One region of the Pelorhabdus sp. sgz311001 genome, then DNA from elsewhere that is predicted to be linked to it. Evidence: riboswitches for the same ligand, from Rfam matches in the RefSeq annotation. Region 1 holds a riboswitch; each other region holds the start of a gene.
The links. A riboswitch is a leader RNA that binds a small molecule or an ion and turns the genes downstream of it on or off. The one in region 1 is predicted to bind cyclic di-GMP.
Positions count from the first base shown of each region.

Region 1 (4,802 bases):
CATCGCTAGCGTCATCGTTACCTCTTGGCGCTGATCCCGCTAAGCAGGTTGAGTAATAAATGCCTTGCCGACGTTTCGTGAGACGCTCTGGCGTAGCCCCCAGAAAAACATCGCCCCCACAATCAAAGGCAAAAACATAACTGTTGTTTTGTTTCAGCTCTAATTGCCGTAACACCGCGGCAATGGAAAAATCTTTATCGCCCTGCAAGATCAGCTCTCGGGCAAACACCACTTTTTCTAAAGTACCCTGTCGGACTTGGTCGCGTAAAAAGGTCACTTTTTTGATATAGTCTTCATAATCTCCCGGAAAAGCATCCCACTGTTCAGCCGTTATTTCGCTAGATTCTTGATTCATCGCTTTTCTTAACCGATCGAACACGGTCAAATTCTGCTGAACTAACAGATCGACCTGATCTTCGGGAGAAACAAGCAGAGTCGTTGTTAGATACCGCCTGCCGCCTTTTTCCTGCAGCAGCCAACTCGGGACTTGAAACCGAGCAGCGGGAAACTTGCCCCACTTCAACTCTCTGGACCGTAACGGGTCAAAGCGACTGCCGCCAATCCATAAAGGACTGAGATCTAATTCTTGCATTTTTGGCGATAGCAGTAGATCCCCACGAAGGGACTGCCACCTTGCTTCTGCTGCTGTCAGGGGATTTTTTTCCTCCGCCTTCACTTCTATCGTATAAGCCGCATCCACACCAGCAAACATTTCTTCCCGACTGGCGCTCATCCAGTAAAATCCCTGGGAACGTATTGCCGCGGTTTTTGCAAAAAAGTCCAAAAGGTTCCAAGGCGATTCTTCGCTATGGCTCACTAAAACAGGTCTCCCTGTCGCTTTGCTGCGTAATAAGCCTGCTTGTACTAACTCGCTGAAACAATCTTCCCACTGAGAACATCCACTCATATTCTGTCCACCTTTAAAGGTCAAATCCATTTCTGTATTTATTGTACACTTGCCCCTCAAAATATTCAATGGATGCAAAAAGAGACCTGTCAAATCGACAAGTCTCTCTTATAATCTTTCTAAACTATTATATTAAAGATGAAATTTAGCAACAACATCTTGCAATTCCATAGCCATTTGCGCCAAAGTTTGGCTGGCTGAAGCAATCTCTTCCATCGAAGCCGACTGTTCTTGCGTCGCTGCTGAAATTGACTGAGTATCACAAGCCGTCGACGATGCAACGCCTCTGATGGCTTCTACAGAATTGACAACGTCATCACTGGCAGTCATCAGATTTTGCGCAGCCGAATTAATCGAACCAATTTGTCCCGTCAAGTCAAGAACCATGCGTTCAATAAACTGAAAACGCTCACCTGTTGTAGCAATAACTTGAGCCCCTCTAGATACTTCATCAGTTTCCCGATCCATAACGGTAACGGCTTCAGCTGTTTCGGATTGAATATCATGAATAATTCCCGTAATTTTCTCTGCTGCTTCATGGGACTGTTCAGCCAGCTTACGAACTTCTTCCGCTACAACGGCAAAGCCGCGTCCTTGCTCACCAGCCCGCGCCGCCTCAATAGCCGCATTGAGCGCCAGTAAATTCGTCTGACTGGCAATCCCGCTGATCATCGTAACAAATTCACCAATCTGCTGAGAACGTTCACCAAGACGGCGTACTACTTTTGCTGATGATACCACAGAATCTTGAATCAAATTCATTTGTTGCGTAGCTTGTGTTACGGCTTCGCCGCCCACGCTAGCAGCTTGTGCTGTTTCTTCGGATTTTTTGGTCACTTCCTGGGCATGTGATGTAATCTGATGAATCTCCTGCGACATAGCTTCCACTACACTGGCTGCTTTATCAATTTCTGTCGATTGATTGGTAGCGCCACCAGCCACACAGGTAACAGTTTCGGCCACTTGTGTCGCGGCCTGAGCTGACTGATTCGAGCTCGCTGTCAGCTCTTCACTAGCAGCAGCCACTTGTTGCGCTGACTTAGCTACACTTCCAACTAACTTCCGCAGATTTTCGCGCATATGCGAAAAAGAGCGGATCATATCAGCGATTTCATCATTGGCTTGATAAGAAATATTATGTACGCCCAAATCCCCATCGGCAATGCGCTGCGCCGCCTGCGACACATCATTGAGCGGCCGAGAGATTCGTCTAGCCAAATACCAGGCTAGTAAGGCGCCGATCACAAGAATAATTCCGTCAAGAATAAATAAGAGAGACTGAATCTTTGTTACATCGGCTTGAGTTTCCTGTCTTCTCAGCTCCATACGATCTTCTAAAAACTTAACAGTGTCTTCCATATTCTTATCGGCGGCAATAATCTTGGCGCCAGAAGCCGCAACCGCTTTCACCGCTTCCGCCTGGCCTTGGGTCTTTCGAAGGGTAAGTCCTTGCTCGGCAATTTTATCGTAATCAGCTAAAGAGGCTTTCAATTCGGCCACTTTCTGTTTGCCTTCAGGCGTAATCAACTTTCCCTCTAAGTCCGACAAAACAGTTGCTGTTTTCTTCTTTGATGCTTCATAACGATCAACATACTGTGGATCCGCTGACAAAATAAAGCCTCTGACTTCAGCCGACTGAGTACTCAGTTCGCGACTTAATTCTTTAATATCAACGACTAAAGGAACACTGCGTTTTAATAAGCCTTCATAATCTTCCTGCACCTTTTGAATTTGGAAATAGGTATAAATATTTAGACCCGTAAAAGCCAACACAATAAGAACACATACCAAGATAATTTGTTTACCAATTGTTACACGCATAATCGTCCCGCCTTTGTGCTTGATAAGTCCCGCTAGACCCTCAAATCAAAACTAACAACTAACCTCCCTTCCTGCGGCGTGCAGCTTTTTCGCTGCTATCTTTACCGTTCATCAACTACCTCATTTGTTAAGTATTGCAAACATAGCAAAAAATTCGACGCAGTGCTTTTCGGCGCCCCGGCGAATTCCCGCAAAAATCAAGCAACCTGGCTGTCTTAGAATATATACTTTCCTTAGACCCAATAGCTTTGCGTCCTTGTCTTTCGACAAGTTTGCTATATATTTCTATTTTACAATAATTAACGCCATAAGGCATTATAAAAACAAACAAAACTGTCGAATTCTATTCTGTACTGAAAGAAAAAAAATGTCAAGATAATTCTAAAAAATTCATTTCCTCTCATATTGTTTATCGCGAATATTAATCCCATACTCTTTGACTTTACGATAGAAGGTTGCAATGCTAATGCCTAGGGCTTGACATATAGCAAGTTTTCCCGCTGTAGAAACGCCAAAACGCGCCAAAGCTGCTAACAGCGCTTGATGTTCTAGTTCAGCAAAAGACACGATCGGTTTTGCCTTTTCTCTATCCGGTTCCCGATTAGACCCAAATTGTAAAGCAATCAGCTTCTGACTAAATATCTCGGCAAGCCACTGGCCAAAGCGTATTAATTTAACTTCTTGCCCTAAAAGTAGACTCCGCTGCTCCTGGTTGACAGCAAGTAAAATAAGCGTACCATAAACTCGGTTTTCTACTTGAATGGGAATACAAATTTCAGCAGCATCGGGACAACGTCCCCGCCGCGCACACGAACGGCACAAATCATGCAGTCTAGGATTGACTACTAAGAGAGGCTCTCGCAGCTTCATGCAGTAAGCTGATAAAGTCCCCTCCCCTACATACATTCCTCTTTCCTCACGATAAATTCCTGTTCCAACAATCACTTTCAAGTTGCAATCTACGACAACAGCTTCAAGGCTAAGAATATCTGCGACCATAATGACTGTATCCTGCAAAAACGATTCAATATCTGTTAGCGTTCCCATGTTTAGACGCCTCCTTTACTCAGTCTGTTTAAAAAAGAACAAAAAGCTCCCGGATTTCTCCGAGAGCTTCTTTGCTCTAATCATTTATTAAAATTTGCTTTACAATTTAAACCGTTGAATTTCCTGTTCTAAGGCTTTCGCCAAATCAGACAGACTCCGGCTAGCCGCCGCTACTTCTTCCATCGAAGCAGATTGCTCTTCTGTAGCAGCTGAAATCGTCTGAGTTTCCCCGGAATTTTCCTTACTGATGTCTTCAATTCGTTTAGAAGCCGTTACGAGTAAATCATTTTTTGTTGCCGTTTCTTCTAAAGCATGTGCTGTCTTTTGAATTTCCTGTGAGAGATATACAACGGCCTCAACAATTTTTCTAAAGGTCAAATCAGCACCGTTGACTGATTCAATCCCACCTTGAATACTTTCTACACTGACCTCAGTTTTGAGGATAGCTTGCTTCATATTCATATCATTTTGGCGGATCAGTTCGCTGATTTTACCAGCCGCCTGATTAGATTCTTCCGCTAATTTGCGTACTTCCTCGGCGACGACGGCAAAACCGCGTCCTTGCTCCCCAGCGCGAGCCGCTTCAATCGCCGCATTTAAAGCGAGTAGATTCGTTTGTCCAGAGATCGCTGAAATCAAATTGACAATTTCATTGATTTCATTAGATCCTTTTGCCAACTCACCAATCGCTGTCTGCACCGCCTCAGAACCAAGTCGAATATCTTCCATTTTTGCCACAGCCTCATTCAGGCTTTCTCGTCCTTGCTCAGCTTGCACCGATGTTTCATGGGCCATTTGGGCAAAGGAGCGAGTAGAAGTAACAATATTTCCGGTACTCTCGGCAATAGAGCGAGTTGTTTCAGCCATAGTCGCAGCCGCATCAGCCTGTTTATCCGTACCTGCTGCAATGGTAGTCACAGCTTCTGCTACCTGGTTTGCCGCCGAAGCAGATTGATGGGCGCTTTCCGTCAGTTGCTCACTAGCACCAGCTACCTTTTCAGATTGCCCCTTCACATGCTGCATAAGT
Region 1 covers NZ_JBVXUT010000003.1:274,669-279,470, forward strand. The annotation lists gene AC0MXB_RS10030 (isochorismate synthase) at 1-907, opposite strand, end outside; gene AC0MXB_RS10035 (methyl-accepting chemotaxis protein) at 1,040-2,728, opposite strand; cyclic di-GMP riboswitch class I at 2,926-3,015, opposite strand; gene AC0MXB_RS10040 (hypothetical protein) at 3,119-3,775, opposite strand; gene AC0MXB_RS10045 (methyl-accepting chemotaxis protein) at 3,875-4,802, opposite strand, start outside.

Region 2 (4,802 bases), on a different contig from region 1:
GGTCCTGCTGTTTCACAATGAAAAGCTTAATACCGTGGCTATCTATAGCCTCTTTTGCTTCCCATACGAATGTGCCAGGCACAACTTCTTTAAAATAATCAGACATGGCATCAGCGGCAATCCGATTAGGATGTGTTTTCAACACATCCCAATAATCAATCACACCGAGTATTTTACCGTTCTCAATGACCGGGAGACTTTCTAGTTGAGTCGAAAGCATAAATTCCTGTACCTGACTTAATCCAGCTAACGCATCTACATAGGGAAATTTAACTGTCATAATATGCGATAACTGGCGCATCATAATTCAATCAACTTCTTTACTATTACGGTCACATTAATCTGAACTCTTACAATCATTGATTCATGAATCATTTCATCTACTTCATCAATCATAAGAGAAATTAACTGATCTTCCGGCACCATAGCAAGCAAAGACTTACGAACAACCATTGCTTCAATTGATGGGTGTTCAATTTTTTTTACTATATATTGACCAGGTGATAAAATATCCCCCATTCGCCGTGCCGCTTCCGGACCGATCGGCGCCCGTTTGCCGACAACCAAAACATCTTGCATTGGCGGCATTTCAAATTCCGATAAGCGCATACTAATTTCAACTTTTTTACTGCTTTCAATCTGACTGCCCATCTCTTGACCTCTCTTGTACCGCAAAGTATAGTAAACGTCTACATGATTACAGCAGAGTAAATCTTATATGAAAATCTCACCAGGAAGTAAAAAAAACCAGGCTTACGCCTGATTTTTTTGTGCTAACTCTAGCATTAGCCTAATAATCATAGGCAGTTTTTCATATATCCGCTCGGTAAAAGTCACTAATCAATTAGTTACCAAATCCTGCTATATTGATTAAACCATATTTTGCTAGAAAAGGTCAAGTTTTTTTAGGTATTTAGTCTTATTTTTATCGGTTTACAAACCGCATTCTTCCATAAGTTTTTTTGCTTCTACATATTGCGCAATACCTTGCGCTACTTGTTTTGCCGCTTTCATAGCCAACACGACCGTTGCTGGTTCATGAACTACGTCGCCCCCAGCAAAAACACCGCGTCGCGTAGTCATACCATAAGGCCGTTCCCGAGTAATAACAAAACCAGCAGGATTAACTTCGATCCCTTCTGTTGTTGAAACAATGCGAGCCGCTGGTCTTTGACCAATTGCCACAATAATTTTATTGGCACTAATTTTCTCCAAAAGCCCACTGCCCTTCACGGAGCCATCTTCCAATAAAACTTGGCGCTCACATTCTAAAGCAGTAACCTCTTTATCACCTAAATATTGTTTTGGACTCATCAGCCAAGAAAACTCCACGCCTTCAGCCTTCGCTTCCTCATATTCGGAACGAAGCGCCGTAATCTGATCTTGCGTACGCCGATACACTAGAGTAACTTTTGCTGCACCAACACGAAGTGCCGTCCGAGCTGCATCCATAGCAACATTGCCTGCGCCAATTACAATAACAGAATCTCCTTTTTGTACCGGAATTTCCTGTCCGTCAATCCCTTTTTCATTTGCTAATGTAACCATACCAAGAAAATACGTCGCCTGAATAACACCAGGCAAATCTTTACCAGGAATATGAAGTTCTTTAGGCAAAGCAGTTCCTGTCCCCATAAACACAGCATCATAACCGTCAGCAAAAAGCTCATCAACGGTTTTATCAGGACCGATTAAAATTCCTGTTTCAAATGAAACGCCCAATCTTTCAATTCGAGCAATTTCACGACGAACAACTTCTTTATTTAAACGGAATTCAGGAATTCCATACATCAAAACACCGCCAGGCTCTTTCTGCCCTTCAAAAACAGTTACAGTAAAACCTAGCTTCGCCAAATCACCTGCTACGGTTAATCCGGCAGGACCCGAACCAATTACGGCAACCTTCCCTTTATGAACGATTTTTTTATGAATTGGACTAATATCCATTTCTGCATCAAAATCAGCAATAAAACGTTCTAGTTTGCCAATCTTAATACCTGCGTTCTTTTTATTTAATATACAGGCAGCTTCGCACTGTTTTTCATGAGGACATACCCGCCCACATACAGCAGGAAGATTACTGCGTCTGGCAATCACTTCACTAGCAGCGCCAATATTCCCTTTAGCAAGTTCTGCGATAAAACTAGGAATTTCATTCTCAATCGGACAGCCTGTACGACAAAACGGTTTTGCACAATTAAGACAACGTTTTGCTTCCGCAATTGCCTCTTTCGTCGTAAAACCGGCGTCAATTTCATGAAAATCTAACGACTGTTCTTCAAAATTACTTTTTTGATCAATAAGCAATCCAATCCCCTCCACATCCATAAGCTTCTGCACTTCTATATTTTCTCGCTTGCAGTAAGCAAAAACCTTTGGATAACGAACAATATCCTCTAGTCTTAACAAAAGAATCGAATTTCCTATAGATAAAATTCGATTTTTTCTTATTGCTATCATACACTAAACATATAAAAATTTCTAGAATAATTAAATGGAGCGGCGGATTCTAAAAAAAAGACTACCGCACCAAGGAAAAACTCTAGCTTATCTTGTGATTTGTTTACGCACCCCTCACAACATAGGCTCGAAATCTTTCTTATATGCGGTAGCCCTTTACTATTTTCTAGAATACAAATGCTCTTATTGCTGCATTGCCAGCAAAGCCTCGTATTTTTTAATTTGAACCTGCATCTCACCATATTCACGACGTAAGCGAATATATTCTTTCGCAAGCCCGTCCTTTTCATCTTGTTCTTTTTTTTGCACTTTAAACTGATCGCTAATTTGGCATAGTAAAGCCAGAAAATCGTCCATTTCAACCGCCTTCGGTAAGAAAAAAGAAATTCCGCTAAGTGCTGCTTTCAGCAACAGCTGTGGTTCGATCATGCTATTAACAGCTAAAATAGATTGCTTCGTCGACACAGCACGAAGCTTTTGCGTAAAGTCAAACCCGTCAAAATCTCCCGAAAAATCCACTATAACCAAACTATATTCATCAGACTGTTGGCGATATGCACTTATTGCCGCAGCGACGTCCTCAAAAACATCGCAACAAAAATCTTTTTTTTTGCACTGCTCCTGCAATCGTTGCAGCCAAAGTTCGTCTTGGGTAACAAATAATAATTTCAACGCCATCCTCCTGCTCTTTGAAAAATAAAAAAACTGCCTGTTCATTCCGCTCTTACTTTGCGTGAATACAACCTGGCAGTCTTCGATATAAAATCATTAGACCCATGGCTTTGCGTCCCATCCTTTCAGAAGGTTTGCCAATCAGTAGAGCTTGTAAAGTTCTACTTATTTATTTTGTTTAATTATACTATACCGTAAAACAAAAGCGGAAACAAGTAGAAATGTGACAATATTTGTTGCTTAGCTCTTTTGTTTACAAACATTTATAAATAAACTACAATTAAACTAATGTCAAAAATTTATTTTAATTGTCTATCTAGGGAGAGACACATATGCTATTTAAAAATTTTCAATATAATCTACTAAAGGCAATCAGTGCTTTCGTCTGCCTTCTACCTTATTCGCTTGTCTGCCATATTGGACGAAGTCTAGGTTACCTCTTCTATCTTGTCGGTGCGCGCCAACGACGCCGTGCCATCAGTCAAAGCATGGATTGTCTGCAAATTTCATTGTCCGAGGCGAAACAAATCGTCCATACAGTTTTTGGTAATTTAGGACAAACCTTGATGGAAGTTCTCTATACGCCTGCCCTTACTCCAGAAAAAATCAAAAAACATATTGCGATTGAAGGTCTGGAGCATTTAAGGGGGGCCATTGAACAAGGACGCGGCGTGGTACTTCTTACCGCCCATATAGGTAATTGGGAGTGGCTCGGCGCAGTCCTAGCTAACACAGGACTGCCGATTACAACGATCGCCAAACCACAACCAAATCCTCACTATACGCGATTACTCAATGAATATCGCGAAAAAATGGGGCTGGAAGTATTTAATCGTAGTGGCGCCGAGCTTGTAAAAGCGGCACGAGCCTTAAAAAAGGGAAAAGCCCTAGGGTTTTTAGCAGATGAAGACGGTGGTGTTGACGGCATTTTTGTTGACTTTTTTAATCGAAAATCAGCCACGCCAGCAGGTCCGGCAGTATTTGCCCGCAAGTTCGGTTCTATTATTGTGCCGGCCTTTATTTTTCATCGTCCTGAGGGAGGCCATCAAATTGTTATCAAACCAGCTTTTCCTTATGAACGATACGATGATGAAACACAAGAACTTTATGAAAACACTGCAAAAATGACGCAAGCGATTGAAGAAGCGATTCGTAACCATCCATCAGACTGGATTTGGTTTCGCAAACGCTGGAATACAAAATATCCCAAACAATAAATTTAGGGCTGTCTTTAAGGAAGTACAAAAGATTTTGTAACTTCCTAGAGACAGCCTTTTTTAATGAAATAGCAAATTAAGTCAAAAAGATTTAATCTCCTCCTTTCAAAAGGAAGGATTTTCCTTTTGAGGAACGAATAGGTATTTATAGGGTGCAAGTGAAATTTTGTACAATCATTAGAAACTACGAATGATAGAGGTGCTGAACTTTGAAAAATGGCGATCTCATCTTACGACTGGAAGGAAATATCTTATCCATTTTATTGCTGCTTTTTTTATTACTGATAGCGGAACCAAATCTTCCCCTTGAGGAAGATACAGATCATCAGCTCCATCGACTGATTACCCTTTTAAACGTTTTCCTGGTTATCGCTTGCATCAGTCTCACCCATCATTTTTTTACGAACTTCAAAGCCAAACTAAATTACACAGCTAAAACGCTAATCACATCTT
Region 2 covers NZ_JBVXUT010000001.1:285,163-289,964, reverse strand. The annotation lists gene AC0MXB_RS01510 (diguanylate cyclase domain-containing protein) at 1-304, opposite strand, end outside; gene AC0MXB_RS01505 (hypothetical protein) at 301-651, opposite strand; gene AC0MXB_RS01500 (NAD(P)-dependent oxidoreductase) at 934-2,307, opposite strand; gene AC0MXB_RS01495 (response regulator) at 2,644-3,132, opposite strand; cyclic di-GMP riboswitch class I at 3,196-3,281, opposite strand; gene AC0MXB_RS01490 (lysophospholipid acyltransferase family protein) at 3,465-4,349, shown strand; gene AC0MXB_RS01485 (ATP-binding protein) at 4,559-4,802, shown strand, end outside.
Region 2: it holds a riboswitch for cyclic di-GMP, as region 1 does, so the genes downstream of both, AC0MXB_RS01495 (response regulator) here and AC0MXB_RS10035 (methyl-accepting chemotaxis protein) in region 1, are expected to answer to the same signal.

Region 3 (4,802 bases), on a different contig from region 1:
GTTTAGTTGTGATACCAAGTTTTAAAACGCCTTATTTTATCTAATAACCCCTTCGAATTACCATCAAAACAAATAGCTCTATCATCAACATACACTATTGCAGGTGGCTTGTGTACAGCTACGTCATCAACGACTATGCCATATTGTTTTAACCATATATTAATAGCTTCTTTTCCTCCAGCTTGATGGCAGCGAGTAGACACAATCACAACCCGATAATGCTTTCGAATCTCCTCAATTGCTTCTTTTATCCCAGTAACAGGTGGATCAGGAATAACTTCAACTCCCTGAAATCCACTTGTATAGCTGTGGATCACACCATCAAAATCAAGTACAACGGTTTTGACCATTATTATTTGCTCCTTATGATTTATTTCGAAATACTAAGTATCCCCAAAAATATCTAATAGATGCTCTAGTTCTAAAGGTTTGGCAAAGAGGATTTTTTTCTATAAAAAAAGAAAGCAAGAAAAGAGAACTATAAAGAACTTCTTGGGGGGACAAAATTGTATGCACAAAGTTTTGGCGCTACGACGCTTGGCCTTGACGGAATTATTATTACTGTAGAAGTCGATATTAGTAACGGAATTCCCTGTTTTGATATCGTGGGATTACCTGACACCGCTGTTAGAGAATCAAAAGAACGGGTTCGGTCTGCTTTAAAAAATTCTGGATTTATATATCCGCAAAAACGTATTACTGTAAATTTAGCTCCAGCAGAACTCAAAAAAGATAGCTCTGGATTAGATTTGCCTATCGCTATGGGAATTTTATGCGCTAGTGAACAGCTCGCTCAGGACAAAATTAACAATTGTCTTTTTTCGGCCGAATTATCTTTAGAAGGTCGTTTGCGGCCGATAAGTGGTATTTTACCAATGGTCATAGCCGCAAAAAATCAGGAACTACATGCTGTTTATGTGGCGCCGGAAAACGGATCTGAAGCATTACTTATGGGAAATCCTTTTGTTGGAGCTGCCGCTACATTACGCCAGCTTGTTGGTTATTTGACAGAGAATCAGGCTCTGCCTTGTATTGAGGCAGAGCCTGAAGCATTTTTTAGCGGCAATTACGAATTCGATTTTGCTGATATTCAAGGGCAACTTGTTGCTAAAAGAGCTATGGAAATTGCCGCTGCTGGCGGCCATAATCTACTTATGGTCGGCCCACCTGGAGCGGGAAAAACAATGTTGGCGAAAGCACTGCCTTCTATTTTACCGCCACTTACAGAAGAAGAAGCATTAGAAGTAACTAAAATCTATAGCGTCAGCGGCGAATTGCAGAGGCCTTCAGGCCTTATACGAAAACGATCTTTTCGCCACCCTCACCATACACTTTCAGCTGCAAGCATGATTGGTGGCGGGAGAATCCCTAGACCGGGAGAAGTAAGTCTGGCTCATCATGGCGTATTATTTCTCGATGAACTGCCCGAGTTTTCACGTCAGGTGCTTGAAGTATTGCGGCAACCCTTAGAGGATGGTATTGTAACTATTGCTAGAGTAAATGCCACTATTTCATTTCCTGCTAGATTCGTATTAATTGCTTCTGCTAATCCATGCAATTGCGGCTTTTTCCCCAGTGATCGCTGTACCTGCTCTGAACAAGAGGTTCGACGATATCAACATAGAATCTCAGGCCCCTTGCTTGATCGGATTGATATTTATTTGTGGGTAGAACCTGTTTCTTACGATGATTTATCCCTAAAATCGCAAGGTGAACCATCAGAAACGATCCGTAAACGAGTCATCGCGGTAAGAAATCTGACGCAAGAGAGATTGGCACAATGGAGTATTTTTTGCAATGGACAAATGAGCCATAAACAGGTGTTAAAAACTTGTTGTTTAACTGTAAGTGCACAAAAATTACTTAAAGGCGCTTTTCAAAAACTAGAGCTGAGTGCTCGCGGTTATGATCGAATTCTAAAAGTAGCACGAACAATTGCCGATTTAGATCAAGAAGAACAAATTACAGATCGTCACATTGCTGAAGCAATTCAATTTCGCAATCCTTTATTTAAAGCGTAGAAATAGTTTAGTAATTAATAAAAATCTCTAAGCTCATGCCAGCTTAGAGATTTTTACAGAATTTAAGATATTCCCACTTCACTCTTCGATAGAAATATAGCAATTTCTTCCTTCTCTTTTTGCATTATAAAGTCCTATATCAGCGCGTTTAATGAGCTTAGCCGGTTTATAATCATCATTTGGTTTCAATGATGCAACTCCCATGCTAACTGTGACAAACTCACTTACATCTGACATCTCATGTTTTAATGCTAATTTTTTTATATTTTCTTGAATCCTCTGGGCAACTACAATTGCACCACTAAGTGGTGTTGCTGGCAGTAAGACAACAAATTCTTCTCCACCATATCTACCGACAATATCGATTGACCTAGAAAGTGAATTTTTTATTGTTTGGCTAACCATTCTCAAACACTCATCGCCTTCTAAATGCCCATAGATATCATTGTAGTTTTTAAAAAAATCTATATCAATCATTATCGCTGATAAATATTCATTATTACGATATGAGCTAAGGCATAATTTATTTAATGCGTCTTCTAAAAAACGACGATTATATATCTCTGTCAATTTATCAATCATTGACAAACTCACTAAAATGTCTCTTTGCTTTTTTAATTCAAGCTGACTCTCAATACGGGCTTTTATAACTGCTATGTCCGTGTTCTTCGTAATGTAATCAACCGCTCCCATTGAAAACCCTGTTGTTTGATGCCGCGGAGAGGAATTGGAAGAAATAAATATTACTACTATGTCTTGAGTAGCCGGATTTTCTTTAACTCGCCGACAAATTTCGTAGCCATCAATATCTGGTAGCATTATATCTAATAAAATAAGATCAATTTTTCGAGATATAATGATCTTTAAAGCCTGTGACCCGGAAGTTGCACAATAAACACTATAATTATCTTGCAAAATTTTCATTAATAAATTACAGTGAAATTTTTCATCATCAACAACAAGAACTGTCTGCTTACCAAAATTCATCTTATCGTCCTTTCTCTTCCACTTTAAAGTTCAGAAAACAAAGCCAACATGGAACGATAACTTTAGTGATAGCTACATCAATGACTTCTCATTTTATTGCAATAAAAAACCAGGTTATCATCGTAATTAATGATGTAACCTGGCAGTCTTAGAAAATTCCTTTAGACCCACGGCTTTGCGTCCCATCCTTTCGGGTGGTTTGCCTACCAAATATTTCTTTAATGAAAATTATACCATAATGATTCAAAATTTCAAAGAAACCTGTCAAATGTATCCAATAATACATCTGACAGGTTTTCATTCCCTCATCTTCTTGAAATAAACAAAACGTCTACTTTCCTTTAAATTCACTATCATAGGCTTCAAGTGCTATCGGCAACGCAGTAATCACCTTATTTCCTACTGCGGGGAGCGCTAATAAAACTGCACTTTTAATCTCATCTCTAGTAGCACCTAACTCCTGAGCATGTTTTACATGAAAAGGAAGACCACTTAGCAGTCCAACCGCCGCTAAAACAGCAATATAAGCAATCTCTTCTGTTTTGGAATCAAGGCTACTAGCCTCGTCTAATTTTTGAACAGTTTCTAACCATGTTTTCGATTGTTCCGGAGCTTCTTTTAAAAAACAGTCAAATGCATTACTCATATTTTTCAAATAAATTCCTCCTAAATAGCACATTATTTTGTTGTTTACAGATTTCAATAATCGCTGGGTCAAGCATTCTTTTTCCATCTCCTAATCTTGGTTCTAAAATTCTTAAAAGGCGCAACCGAATTTATATGTATCCACTTCCACATTGGCCAATTCGCTTTTGTTACTGTCCCTTTTTCCCATCCCATAATAAGATTTAACCATCCGAGCTGATATGCTAGCATTTCCTGCGGCGTTTTATCCACTTGCGCAATGCGAACATTTCCTTTTTCATCTGGAATCTCATCAAATTCTTTGTCAAAAAGCAAATAAGTCTTTTGTATAGCGGCAATTAATTCAACTTTACTATTGTATTGTATCATTTATCATGGCCACACTCCATTTTTGATAATCACTTCAAATTTAATAAACAAAAATATCTAAGGTTGATTAATACCTCAAATTTCAACACGCTTTAAAACTAATTTGAACAAAGTTACAGGATTTTATGAGCAGTTATTGGCACTCTCTAAGATCTAGCTAACAAATAAACCCCAGTCAGTATAAGTATGCAACTTCCTACTTTATTGTATGTTATCGGCGAAACTTCAACACCAACAAGTCCAAAATGATCAACGACAGCCGCGGTAATAATCTGAGCTGCTAATACTAAGGCAAATACCTTTAATGTTCCAATATTCGCTATAGAGTATGAAAAGCCATACATTGCACAAATCCCCATCATTCCTGAAATCAAGGCTTTAGTAGATATTGTATCACTAATCTTTTGCTGATTATATAAAACAAAAAATAATGCAAATAAAATCTGAAAAATTGAGACTCCTATAATCATAATAAATTGTCCCGATAACTTTCCTATTTGCGAATTAATAGCTCCTTGTATTGGTAAAATTATTCCAGTAATAATCGCCGCTAAGACGCTTAGCATTATGTTTCTCCCCTTATATTAGTAGTTTTCTCATTTCTTCTCTTTATATCTAAACCATATTTTGATTTACAAAATACTAACTCTATTATACAAAAAACAAATTATCTTAAAAATAGTCAACAGTTGAAACGGCTAAAAATTTAATTTTCTATAACGATCTACAATTTTTTCTTTCTGATTTAAATTCTGATTTAAATTCTGATTTAAATTCGGA
Region 3 covers NZ_JBVXUT010000005.1:17,434-22,235, forward strand. The annotation lists gene AC0MXB_RS12810 (HAD family hydrolase) at 3-350, opposite strand; gene AC0MXB_RS12815 (YifB family Mg chelatase-like AAA ATPase) at 507-2,021, shown strand; gene AC0MXB_RS12820 (GGDEF domain-containing response regulator) at 2,100-3,008, opposite strand; cyclic di-GMP riboswitch class I at 3,139-3,222, opposite strand; gene AC0MXB_RS12825 (carboxymuconolactone decarboxylase family protein) at 3,340-3,654, opposite strand; gene AC0MXB_RS12830 (ClbS/DfsB family four-helix bundle protein) at 3,723-4,022, opposite strand; gene AC0MXB_RS12835 (DMT family transporter) at 4,169-4,588, opposite strand.
Region 3: it holds a riboswitch for cyclic di-GMP, as region 1 does, so the genes downstream of both, AC0MXB_RS12820 (GGDEF domain-containing response regulator) here and AC0MXB_RS10035 (methyl-accepting chemotaxis protein) in region 1, are expected to answer to the same signal.